Regions from separate parts of the Nonomuraea sp. NPDC049637 genome, predicted to be linked through region 1. Evidence: riboswitches for the same ligand, from Rfam matches in the RefSeq annotation. Region 1 holds a riboswitch; each other region holds the start of a gene.

The links. A riboswitch is a leader RNA that binds a small molecule or an ion and turns the genes downstream of it on or off. The one in region 1 is predicted to bind cyclic di-AMP.
Region 2: linked by a shared signal. The riboswitch ahead of AB0J71_RS00875 (C40 family peptidase) and the one ahead of AB0J71_RS03520 (hypothetical protein) in region 1 are both predicted to bind cyclic di-AMP.
Region 3: linked by a shared signal. The riboswitch ahead of AB0J71_RS05500 (NlpC/P60 family protein) and the one ahead of AB0J71_RS03520 (hypothetical protein) in region 1 are both predicted to bind cyclic di-AMP.

Annotation. Positions count from the first base shown of each region.
Region 1 is NZ_JBFAOM010000002.1:230,607-234,112, forward strand. It holds gene AB0J71_RS03515 (alpha/beta hydrolase) at 1-657, opposite strand, end outside; partial or broken gene AB0J71_RS03520 (hypothetical protein) at 943-1,371, opposite strand; cyclic di-AMP (ydaO/yuaA leader) riboswitch at 1,595-1,729, opposite strand; gene AB0J71_RS03525 (DUF5302 domain-containing protein) at 1,895-2,095, opposite strand; gene AB0J71_RS03530 (MDR family MFS transporter) at 2,143-3,506, opposite strand, start outside.
Region 2 is NZ_JBFAOM010000001.1:188,689-192,194, forward strand. It holds gene AB0J71_RS00870 (hypothetical protein) at 1-789, opposite strand, end outside; gene AB0J71_RS00875 (C40 family peptidase) at 924-1,406, opposite strand; cyclic di-AMP (ydaO/yuaA leader) riboswitch at 1,537-1,700, opposite strand; gene AB0J71_RS00880 (NlpC/P60 family protein) at 2,034-2,960, opposite strand; gene AB0J71_RS00885 (NYN domain-containing protein) at 3,093-3,506, opposite strand, start outside.
Region 3 is NZ_JBFAOM010000003.1:164,347-167,852, reverse strand. It holds gene AB0J71_RS05510 (cytochrome P450) at 1-201, opposite strand, end outside; gene AB0J71_RS05505 (LuxR C-terminal-related transcriptional regulator) at 480-692, shown strand; gene AB0J71_RS05500 (NlpC/P60 family protein) at 793-1,836, opposite strand; cyclic di-AMP (ydaO/yuaA leader) riboswitch at 1,843-1,994, opposite strand; gene AB0J71_RS05495 (amino-acid N-acetyltransferase) at 2,282-2,851, shown strand; gene AB0J71_RS05490 (RDD family protein) at 2,937-3,506, shown strand, end outside.

The DNA.
Region 1 (3,506 bases):
GCCCAGCGCGGACGTGCGGTCGCCCGAGGCCATGATGGCGGCGAGCTGGCGGGCGGTGCCGGACGGGTCGTGGCAGCGGTCGAAGGCGAGCCCGGCCAGCCTGGTGACGCGTTCACGGTCCAGCTCCCAGCCGGGGGACCCGAGCACGGCCCAGGTGCTCAGCGCGCCGGCGACGACCCCCTCGCGGTCGGTCGCGGGCTTGGCGAGGAGCACCGCGGCGGCCGCCTCGGTCGGCGGGGCCGCCTGCGGGCTGGGCGTGGACATGATCGAGGTCAGGCTCAGCACGCGGGCGGGGTGCCGGATGGCCAGCGCCTGGGCGATCATCCCGCCCATCGAGGCGCCGACGACGTGCGCGGCGGGCAGGCCCAGGACGTCCATGAGCCCGGCGCTGTCGTCGGCCAGGTCGTCCAGCACGTACGGCGAGGGCGCACCCCATGCGGGCACGCCCTCGTCGTGGAGGTGGGTGGACAGGCCCGCGTCGCGGTTGTCGAACCTGATGACGTGGTGGCCCTGCTCGGCCAGGAGTTCGCAGAACTCGTCGTCCCAGTGGATGAGCTGGGCGCCGAGTCCCATGATGAGCAGCAGGGGCCTGCCTTCCGGTGAGCCGAAGCTCTCGTAGGCGATCTCGATGCCGTTGGCGGCTGCGCGCTGGATCACAGCGACCAGAATGTCATTCTGGTCGCGAGGCGTAAAGAGTGGTCTGTCCGCAGATCAGTCGTTGAGGAGCTTGCGCAGACGCTCGCCGCCGAGCACCACGCCGCCGCCGGCCAGCACGAGCACGCCGGCCATCACGGTGCCGCCCATCGCGACGGTCTTCCCGACCTGGCCGCCGGCGGAACCGGCCGCGTCGTCGGCGGGCTTTTCGGCCAGCACCTTGGGGGGCTCGGCGGGGTTGTCGTCGAACCTGCCCCATGCGCCGGTGGAGAAGGCCACGGGGTAGTTCTTCTTGCCCTTGCCGTCGCCCCACTTGGTGATGACGTAGTCGATCTTGATGTGGCCCTGGCCGCCGTTGCCGTCCACGCCGAGCGTGTCGGGGTTGAAGGTGCCGCCGGTCAGCTCGGCGAAGGTCTTGGCGTCGAGGTCGAGCATGACGCCACGGCTGGAGGGCTCGCCGGGGCCGCGGTCGCCCACGAAGAACGGCATCTTCTTGCCGTTGTAGGTCACGTAACCCTCGGTCATGAGGGGCCAGCTGGGGCTGGCGGCCAGGCCCTTCTGCATGGGCTTGCCGCTGGCCGGCAGGCCGGTGTCGCCGGCGCGGCCGGAGGAGTCGTCCCAGAAGTAGGAAGCCTTCGTGGAACCCTTGAGCAGGATCTTCTGGTCGTCGCCGGTGTCGGCGTGGGCGCCGGTGGCGGAGATCGTCAGCGCGCCCATGGCGGACACGGACAGCAGAGCGAGAGAGCGCAGGCCAAATCGAGACATGAAGCAGTGAAGTCCTTCGCGAGGGGACAGGGGGAACGCGCGTGACTACGGTGCGTAACCGGGCAGAGCGCCGAAAAGGTGGTTACGCGGCGCGTGGGGGAAGTCAGGGAAGAGACCGCTCAGCAGGCGGTCGTCACTACACTGTCCGGGGGTACGACGAGGTGGTACATGCGTGAAGTCCTCTCCATCTCGCCTACCGGGTTAGCTGACGGGTTCGGGCGTGGAGATGCCCTACCGGCACGTGGCCGGATTCACCCCAATGAGATGGGTCCCCGGTTCCCGACAAGTCGGGATTCGGCGCCAGCTGTCGTCCCTCTCCTGGTAGGGACTACGCCACCAGCTGGTAATTGGTTAAGACCGTACCCAGAGATTCGGACAAATACAAACGAATCGTCATGAACCGGGTAAAGATCTACCTATCACGGCAAAGAGAAAGGGGGCACGGCATGCCGTACCCCCTGCTAAATCGGGCCTTTCAGCCGCCGCTCTTGCGCCTGAAGGATCTTTTACTCGCTGCCGGACCGTGCGCCCCGTGGATCTTCGACGGGTCCACGCCCCTGCCACCCGCGGCCGAGTCGGCCTGCTGCCCGCGCTTGCGTTCCAACGCCTCGCGGAACTTGCGCTTCATCTCGTCCTCGGGAGTCTCGCTGACTTCCGGCTCCGGTGTTTCCGCCATGAGGACCTCCTGGTTCTGGGGACATCCACAGCTTCGCACGACGTCGCTTACGACGCGAAACCGGCCTCCACTCTGCTCTCCGCGGCGGGCGCCTGCTCCAGCCGCCTGCCGGGCATCATGACCAGCGCGACCAGGGCGATCACCGCGCCCGCCACGCCCAGCGACGGGATGACCACGGCCGCCGCCGAGGCGTGCGCGGCCGCGAGCCCGTGGACGGGCGCGTCCGTGGTGATGACCGACGTGTACGCGGTGCCGGCCAGCGCCAGCGCCACGGAGCCGCCGATCTGCCGGAAGAAGGTGAGGTTGGCCGAGGCCGTGCCGATGTACCGCGGCGGGACGGCCTGCTGCACGGCCACGGTCAGCCCCGACAACATCGGCCCCATGCCGAGCCCGAGCAGCGCCATCCACCCGGCCAGCAGCAGGCCGTCGGTGCGCACGGTGAGGTTCAGGCAGAGCAGGCTGCCGGCTGCCAGCAGGAACGGCGCCCCGACCAGCCACGGCTTGTACGTGCGCGTCCTGGACATCAGCGTGCCCATGAGCGCGCTGCCCGCCACCATGGCCAGCGTCATCGGGTAGATCCTCAGCCCCGACTCGGTGGCGCTGATGCCCAGCGCCTGCTGGAAGTAGCGGGGCAGGAACACCACGCCGGCGTACATGCAGAAGGCGGTGAAGAAGGAGGTCGCGTTGACCAGCGTGTAGGTACGGTCCCGGAACAGGTGCATCGGCATGACCGGGTTCGCCGCCCGCAACTCGACCAGCACGAACGCGGCCAGCAGCACCAGCGCCAGCAGGATCGGCCCGGCCACGGACGGGGACGTCCAGGAGTTGCCGTCCAGGCCCTTCTCGGTCAGGCCGAGCAGCAGGGCGCTGATGGCCACGCTGAACACCGCGATGCCCGCGTAGTCCGGCCGGCCCCCGCCGCCGGTGCCCGCACGGAACGGCAGCCGCAGCACCACGATCGCGATCAGCACGATCCCGAGCGGCACGTTCACGTAGAAGGCCCACCGCCAGCTCGCGTGGTCGGTGAACAACCCGCCCAGGAAGGGCCCGGCCAGGTACGTCAACGCCATCACGCCGCCGAGCGCGCCCTGCACGCGGGCGCCGTTGCGGCCGGGCGGGAACATCTCCATCACCAGGGCCAGCGACAGCGGCAACAACGCGCCCGCGCCCAGCCCCTGCACGGCGCGGAAGGCGATGAGCTGGGTCATGTCCTGGGCGAGCCCGCACAACGCCGATCCGACGACGAACACCGACATCCCGACGAGCAGCAGCGGCTTCCTGCCGTGCTGGTCGGAGAGCCGGCCGTACAGCGGCACGGTCACCGTGGAGGTGAGCAGATAGGCCGTGACCACCCAGGTGTAGAGCCGGGTGCCGCCCAGTTCGCCGGTGATGCGGGGCAGCGCGGTGCCGA
Region 2 (3,506 bases), on a different contig from region 1:
CAGCGTCTCGGCGGTGAGCCCCACGGAGGCGAGCGCCTGATCGACGCCGGCCACGCGGGCATCACGGTAGAGCCGTACCAGGGTCCCGTCACCGAACCGGTCTGCGAGGAAGCGACACGCCATCCAGGCCTCCTGGTACGCCCGCGCGAGCCGTCCGGGGTCGGCCGCCGTGGGGGCGAAAGCCGCAGGTCCGGGCAACTCGCTCGGCAGCCGGCCGGCCCGTACGTCGGCGGCCAGTTCGGCGGCGGCCGTCCCGACGGGTAGCCCGGCGTCGCGGTAGGCCACGTAGTCGGCGAACCCCTCGTAGAGCCAGACGGGCAGCCGGTCGGTGCCCGCGGCGACGTGGGTGAGCTCATGGGTGAGGACGACGTCGCGTCCCGTGGGGGTGAGCCGGGCGAAGGAGCCGGGCACGACGATCACCCTGGCGCCGTCGGCCACCGCGGCCAGCCCGTCCAGCGGGCCCGTGCCCGCCAGCCCGGCCGCCTCCGCGTCGGAGTCCGGCACGACGACCAGCGCGCGTACCGGCCGGCCGAGCACCGCGGACACCCGCGCTCCGGCGAGGTCCGCGCGGCGGGCCAGATCGGCGAGCACGCCGGGGTCGGCGCGATGCCCCACGACCACGGACCGTGCGCCGCGGGCCACCTGACCGCCGTCGCTCCACAGACCGCGCGCCCCGGCGGGCAGGACGGCGGCGGGCGGCGCGTCGGCGACCACGAGAACCGCCGCCAGCAGCAGGACCGAGAGGAGCAGGCGCGGACCGCGGAGGGACGGACGCACCTGCGAGGACACGGCCCGATGCTAGTAGGCCCACGCCCCTCCCGGCCCCTTCACGAGACCGGCCCCTTACGAGACCAGCCCTTCACGGGCCCGGGCATGCGACAGGCCCCGGCCCGGACCGGGGAGGGTCCGGGCGGGGCCCGTTGTCACGCGCCGGGACGCACCGCGCCGACGAACGACGACTTCCGCCATCCGCCCAGTTTGTCGATGCGCACCCGTTCGCCGGTCCGCGGCGAATGGACCATCTTGCCGTGGCCGACGTACATGCCGACGTGGCCCAGCCCGTTGAAGAACATCAGGTCACCCGGCTTGAGATTGCGCCAGGAGACCTTCCGCTTGATGCGGGCGAACTGGCTGTTCGTCACGCGCGGGAGTCGTACTCCGGCCTTCTTCCAGGCGTACTGGACGAGTCCGGAGCAGTCGAACGCACCAGGGCCCGTGGCCCCGTACCGGTACGGGTCGCCGACCTGATGCTTGGCGACGGCGACGGCCCTGCGGGCCCTCGACGCCTGCCGCGCGGCCTTCGCCGACTTCGCGGACCTGACGGTCTTCGCCGACTTGGCCGACTTCGCAGTGGCCGCCTTGGCGGTGCTGGACACCGCGGTGAGCCTGACGGCCGATTCGCTCACCGTCTGCGCCCCGGCCGGTACGGCATGGAGAACCGCACCTCCGGCCGTCACGGTCATCGTGAGTGCGACGCCCCTCAGGGCGAGACGGGACAGACGGGGGTTATGCAGGGAGGTAGACAGGATTTCTCCTTGTGTCTTCCACGAACGCCTACCGGGTTAGCTGACGGATTCGGGCCTGGAAGTCGCCCTACGGCGCGATGGCGCGCCGATTCACCCCTGATCCCGGGGGATTACGGGATCTTTGGGTCCCCGGCTCCGTGCCTCCTGGCTGCACGGACTCGGCAGGTCGCCACCCGATGTTGTGCCTGAACGGGGATATCGGCGGCGACCGCTGGATTTCTCTCTGGTCCACATCGGGGGTTCCGATGTCGATCCGCGGTGCGCATGGCTTGCTGACCGCGACGCCAGAAACTACGCCGAGGGGTCAAGATTTGGCAAAGGGAGACACGGCCTGTAAAGATCAGATAAGGGTGGGAGTCAAGGGTGAAACCGCTGCTGGAACCGAGGGTTCCGTTACAGGTTTGTGACCCTTCTCACACTTCCCGGCACACCTGATTGTCAGGGCGCTTTCGCCCCCTTTGTCCCATTCGCCCCAGGGATCACGCACACCGGTCGGGCGGGGCCGAGTCAGGGGCGGATGGCTCCGACGAGAGGGCGGCCGTAGTCGGCGAGGCGGACGACCTTGACGACGTCACCCGTCTGCGGCGCGTGGACGATCTTGCCGCCGCCCGCGTAGATGCTGACGTGCCCGAGCCCCTCGCTGAAGATCAGGTCCCCCGGCTGGAGGTCCTTGAGGTCCACCTTGCGGCTGGCGCCCCAGGCCCACTGCTGCCAGGTCGTACGCGGCAGCGAGACGCCGGCGGCGCGCCAGGCGGCCTGGGTCAGCCCTGAGCAGTCGTAGCCGCGCGGGCCCGTGCCGCCGAAGATGTACGGCTTGCCGACCTGGGCGAAGGCGAAGTTGAGTACGGCGGCCGCGCTGCCCGAGGCGGGACCGGTGTACTTGATGCCGGTGCTGTTGGGGTTGCCCGGGTTGTAGGCCCCCAGCTTGTCCAGGAGCTTCTTCTGCTGGCCGACCAGCTTCAGCACCTCGGCCCGCTCCTTCTGGACGGCGTCCCGCTCCTTGTCGGCGTCGGCCAGCGCGGTCTCGGCGTTGTCGCGCTCGGCCTTGAGACCCTTGTTCTCCCGGTCGAACGCGGCCAGCTTCTCCAGCCGCTCGCGCGAGAGCTGCCCGGCCATGGCCAGCCCGGCCAGCAGGTTCTCGGGGTCGTTGACGCCGACCATGCCGGGCAGGGAGGTGACGTCCCCGCCCAGCTTGTACGAGTCCACCGCCACCTTGATGATCTCGGCGCGGAGGTCGGCGACCGTCTGCAGCTTCTGCTTGTAGCGGTCGTTCAGCCTGGTGTAGGCGTCCTTGGCCTTCTTGTAGTTCTCGGTCGCCGTGTTGTACCGGTCGACGACCTTGTCGGCCTTGTCGTTGAGCTTGTCCAGCTTGGCCTTGGCCTGTTTGAGAGTGGGCTTGGGATCAGCGAGCGCCGCACCCATCGGGACCGTCATCAGTCCGATCGCGAGACCCGCGGCCACCGCCACCCGGCCAAACCTCACAGCGTCGCCTCCCAGGGATTACACCTGGGGCGAAATAGTACAGAAGTGGCGGGTGGCGTCTCGCCAATAGTGCTAATTCGTAACTTATGCGCGGCCCAACCGGCGCAGCAGCAGACCGGACGGAACCGGTCTGGCACCCATCCGGCGTACGGACTCGGCCACCTCGCGGTCGGAGGAGACGACGGCGATGGCCCGGCCGGGCGGCTCGGCCCGGACGAGCTGGCGGATGAGGTCGTCGGCGATCTCCCCCGGCGCGCTGAAGAGCACCCGCACCCCGCGTGGCGCCACCACCTGCACCGGCGCGTTGAGCTCGGCGCCGTCGAAGACCACCGTCACCTCGACGCGGGTCTGGGCGACCAGCCCGCCGAGGCCGGTCATCAGCCGGTTGCGCTGGTCGGCGAGGGTGAGCGTGCCGTAGCCGGTCTTCGTGACGTTGTAGCCGTCGATGATCAGGTGCACCTGCGGCAGCGCCAGGAGCTGGTCGAGGAGCTGCGGGTC
Region 3 (3,506 bases), on a different contig from region 1:
GGGCGGGTCCATGAGCAGGAACGACCTGCCGGGCTGACCTGCCTCTTCCTGCGCGGGCGGGGACGTTCCGTGACCGAACCCGGGGTCGCGCAGCACGGCCGCGCACAACTCGTACGTGGTCACGACGAGCAGCCCGCCGCGCGTTCTGAAGATCGGCCCGGCGGCTCGCAGCTCGCGATATCGGACGTACGGATCGCGCACAAATTGCGGATCCGAGGGATCAAAACCCAGCACGTCGGTGGCGCTCATCGGAGGTGGAACCGGGCCGCCGAATTGATCGTTTGGACCGTTCATAGCTGATCACGGCGTGCCGACATATGCGGAGTACGTCACATATAAGTGATCATGTCAATAGCACTGGTCAAGGGCGCCGATTGTCGCGCTTGACGACCTTTCCGCGATGCGTTTACCTTCACCGAGACGAGCGGCTTTGCTTCGCCTGAAAGGTCCGAGTTCTGCTGTTGGGGGGAGGGCTCCCGGTGGATGTGCTCACAGAAGGCGTTGAGCTGAGCCACGCGGATTTGGCGTTACTGGCCGAACTGGCCAGGGGGGTGACCGTCGATCGGGTCGGCAGGCGGCTGGACATCAGCGGACGGACCGTACGGCGCAGGCTGAGGGGCATCTGCGACCGCATCGGCGTGGCCACGGCGATCGAGGCCGTGGCATGGGCGGCGCGCCGCCAGCTCATCTAGCGGCGCTCATCTGGCGGCGCTCACCTGTCGGCGCTGGGCGAAGTGGCGCTGGATGAAGTGGGGCTGGGCGGTGTGGCGCTGGGGCGGTGTGGGGCGCCGGTCAGTCCGCGATGCGCACGCCGCCGGCGAACGGCCGCCCGCCGATCGGGGCGACCCGCACGACGTCACCCGTGCGCGGGGCGTGGACCATCATGCCGCCGCCGATGTAGATGCCGACGTGGTGCAGGTCGCTGTAGAAGAACACCAGGTCGCCGGGGCGCAGCTGGTCACGGCTGACGTGCGTGCCGGCCGTCCACTGGTCGCCGGTGTAGTGGGGGAGCGAGATGCCCACACGCTGGTAGGCGGCCATCACCAGGCCGGAGCAGTCGTAGGAGCGCGGCCCTTCGGCGCCCCACACGTACGGCTTGAGCTGCTGGGTGAGGGCCCACTTGACGGCCTGGGCCGCCTTGCCGTCGCCGATGACCGGCAGGTTGACGCGTACGGCCCGGGTGCCGGGACGGCCGGCCTCGCCCATGGCCCGCCGGTAGAGGTTGCTCTCCACCTTGGTGACCAGCTTGGTGATCTTCGAGCGCTTGGCCTCCAGATCGGTGACGATCTTCTGGACCTCGGCGATGCGGGTCTTCGCGCCGGCCCTGGCCCGCTCGGCGGCCTCCATGGCCTTGGCGAGCTGGTTGACCTCCTCGCCCTGCTGCTGTTCGAGCGCGTACGTGGTCGCGGCCCGGTCGAGGAAGGTCTCGGGGTCGCCGGACTGGGCGAAGGCCAGGGCCTTGTCCAGGCCGCCGGTGATGTAGGCGTTCTGGGCGAGCAGCGAGGCCCTGGCGCGCCTGGCGGCCAGGTCGGACTCGCTGGTGGCCAGGATCTTCTGGGCGGAGTCGTTGGCCTTCTGCGCGGCCTTCAGCCGTTCGCGCTGCTCGTTGTACTGCTCGGCCAGCGTCTCGATCTCTTCGTGCAGCTTCTCCACCTGGTCGGAGAGCTCGGAGAGCGACGGCTTCGGGTCGGCGGCGGCGGAACCGACGGGGACGGCGAACAGCATCGCGGCGACGGTGACGCCGATGACGCCGAGGCGGCGTGCGCGCCTGGCCTGTTCCTGGGGGCGGGCGTGCCTGCCCCCCGTCTGCCCCGAGCGGTCGAGCGTCCGCTTCACCAACCGAGCTCCTCTCATCGACGCCGGCCGGGTTAGCTGACGGGTTCGGGCCGGAGCAGCCCTACCGAGATGGTCGGATTCACCCCAAGTGGCGGCGCTGCCTGCTCGCCGCCGTTGGTTCCCCGGCTTCCCTTGCGGGAATTGGGCGTGTCTTTCCGCGCGCATTACGCGGAGAACATCGTCGCTGGACACTAATGCACTCCGGGTTCACGCTCAACCGGAACTGCCGAGTCTGTAGAGGTTTCACAACTGAAGGGTCACAAGGTGATCTCGTGGGTAGCCGTACGGAAGCGGGCTTCTGCACCTTTTGTCCAGCATTCGGGGCGCTGAGGTCTGGAGGAAAGCTCCAAGTCGGCTCGTGTTCGCTCGACCACGGGATGTGATGAGATGCCCGAGACGTGGGATTTAGGGCCGAGCCGTAATGAGATCTGTACCCTGGAGAGCCATGGAGCAGGTGGCCGAAGTGGCAGTCCCCGAGACCGCGGTCGTGGTCAGGCGTGCCCGCACGCCCGACGTGCGTGCGATCAGGCGTCTCGTGGACACCTACGCGGGCGCGGGTCCGCGGCTCCTGGAGAAGGCCACGGTCACGCTGTACGAGGACGTCCAGGAGTTCTGGGTGGCCGAGCGGGACGGGGAGGTCGTCGGCTGCGGCGCGCTCCACGTGCTGTGGGAGGACCTCGCCGAGGTCCGTACGGTGGCCGTCGATCCCGCGTGCCGGGGGCTGGGCGTGGGGCGGCGGATCGTCTCGGCACTCGTCCGGCAGGCGAAGGATCTGGGGCTGCGGCGTGTATTCTGTCTGACTTTTGAGGTCGACTTCTTCGCGAGGCACGGTTTCCGCCCCATCCAGGGCACCCCGGTCTCACCCGAGGTCTACGCCGAGTTGCTGGCCTCGTACGACGAGGGTGTGGCGGAGTTCCTTGATCTGGAACACGTCAAACCGAACACCCTTGGCAACACCCGCATGCTGCTGCATCTGACATCGGGTGACGCGGACCTTGACCACTTGGAAAGGTGATTGTTGATACCTATGTCGATACGTTGGGCAGCACAGGCATGTGTCCTGACACGTGCCACATGCGCACTCGAAGCGAGGTGACACGGTGAGCACCGGACAGCCGCCGTACCCACAGGACGATTCCGGCGAGAACCCCGAGTACGGGCAGCACCACGGCCGTCGGCCCGGTGAGCCCGACCCGGACGTGACTGTGGTCGGCTACCGGGCGGACGATGCCTTCGGCCAGCCCCCATATGGTCAGCAGCAGCAACAGGGCTATGGCCAGCAACAGCAGTACGGCCAGCAACAGCAGCAGTACGGCCAGCAGCAGGGCTACGGCCAGCAGCCCCAGTACGGCCAGCAGCCCGCCTCGGGCCAGCAGGGTTACGGCCAGCAGCAGGGCTACGGCCAGCAGCAGCAGTCCTCCGGCCAGCAGTACACCCAGCCGGGCTACGGCCAGGACGCCCAGTACGGCCAGCAGGCCGGCTCGGGCCAGCAGGGTTACGGCCAGCAACCGCAGTCCTCCGGCCAGCAGTACACGCAGCCCGGCTACGGCCAGGACGCCCAGTACGGCCAGCAGGGCTACGGCCAGCAGGCCGCCGCGGGGCAGCAGGGCTACGGCCAGCAGGCCGCCGCGGGGCAGCAGGGCTACGGCCAGCAACCCCAGTACGGTCAG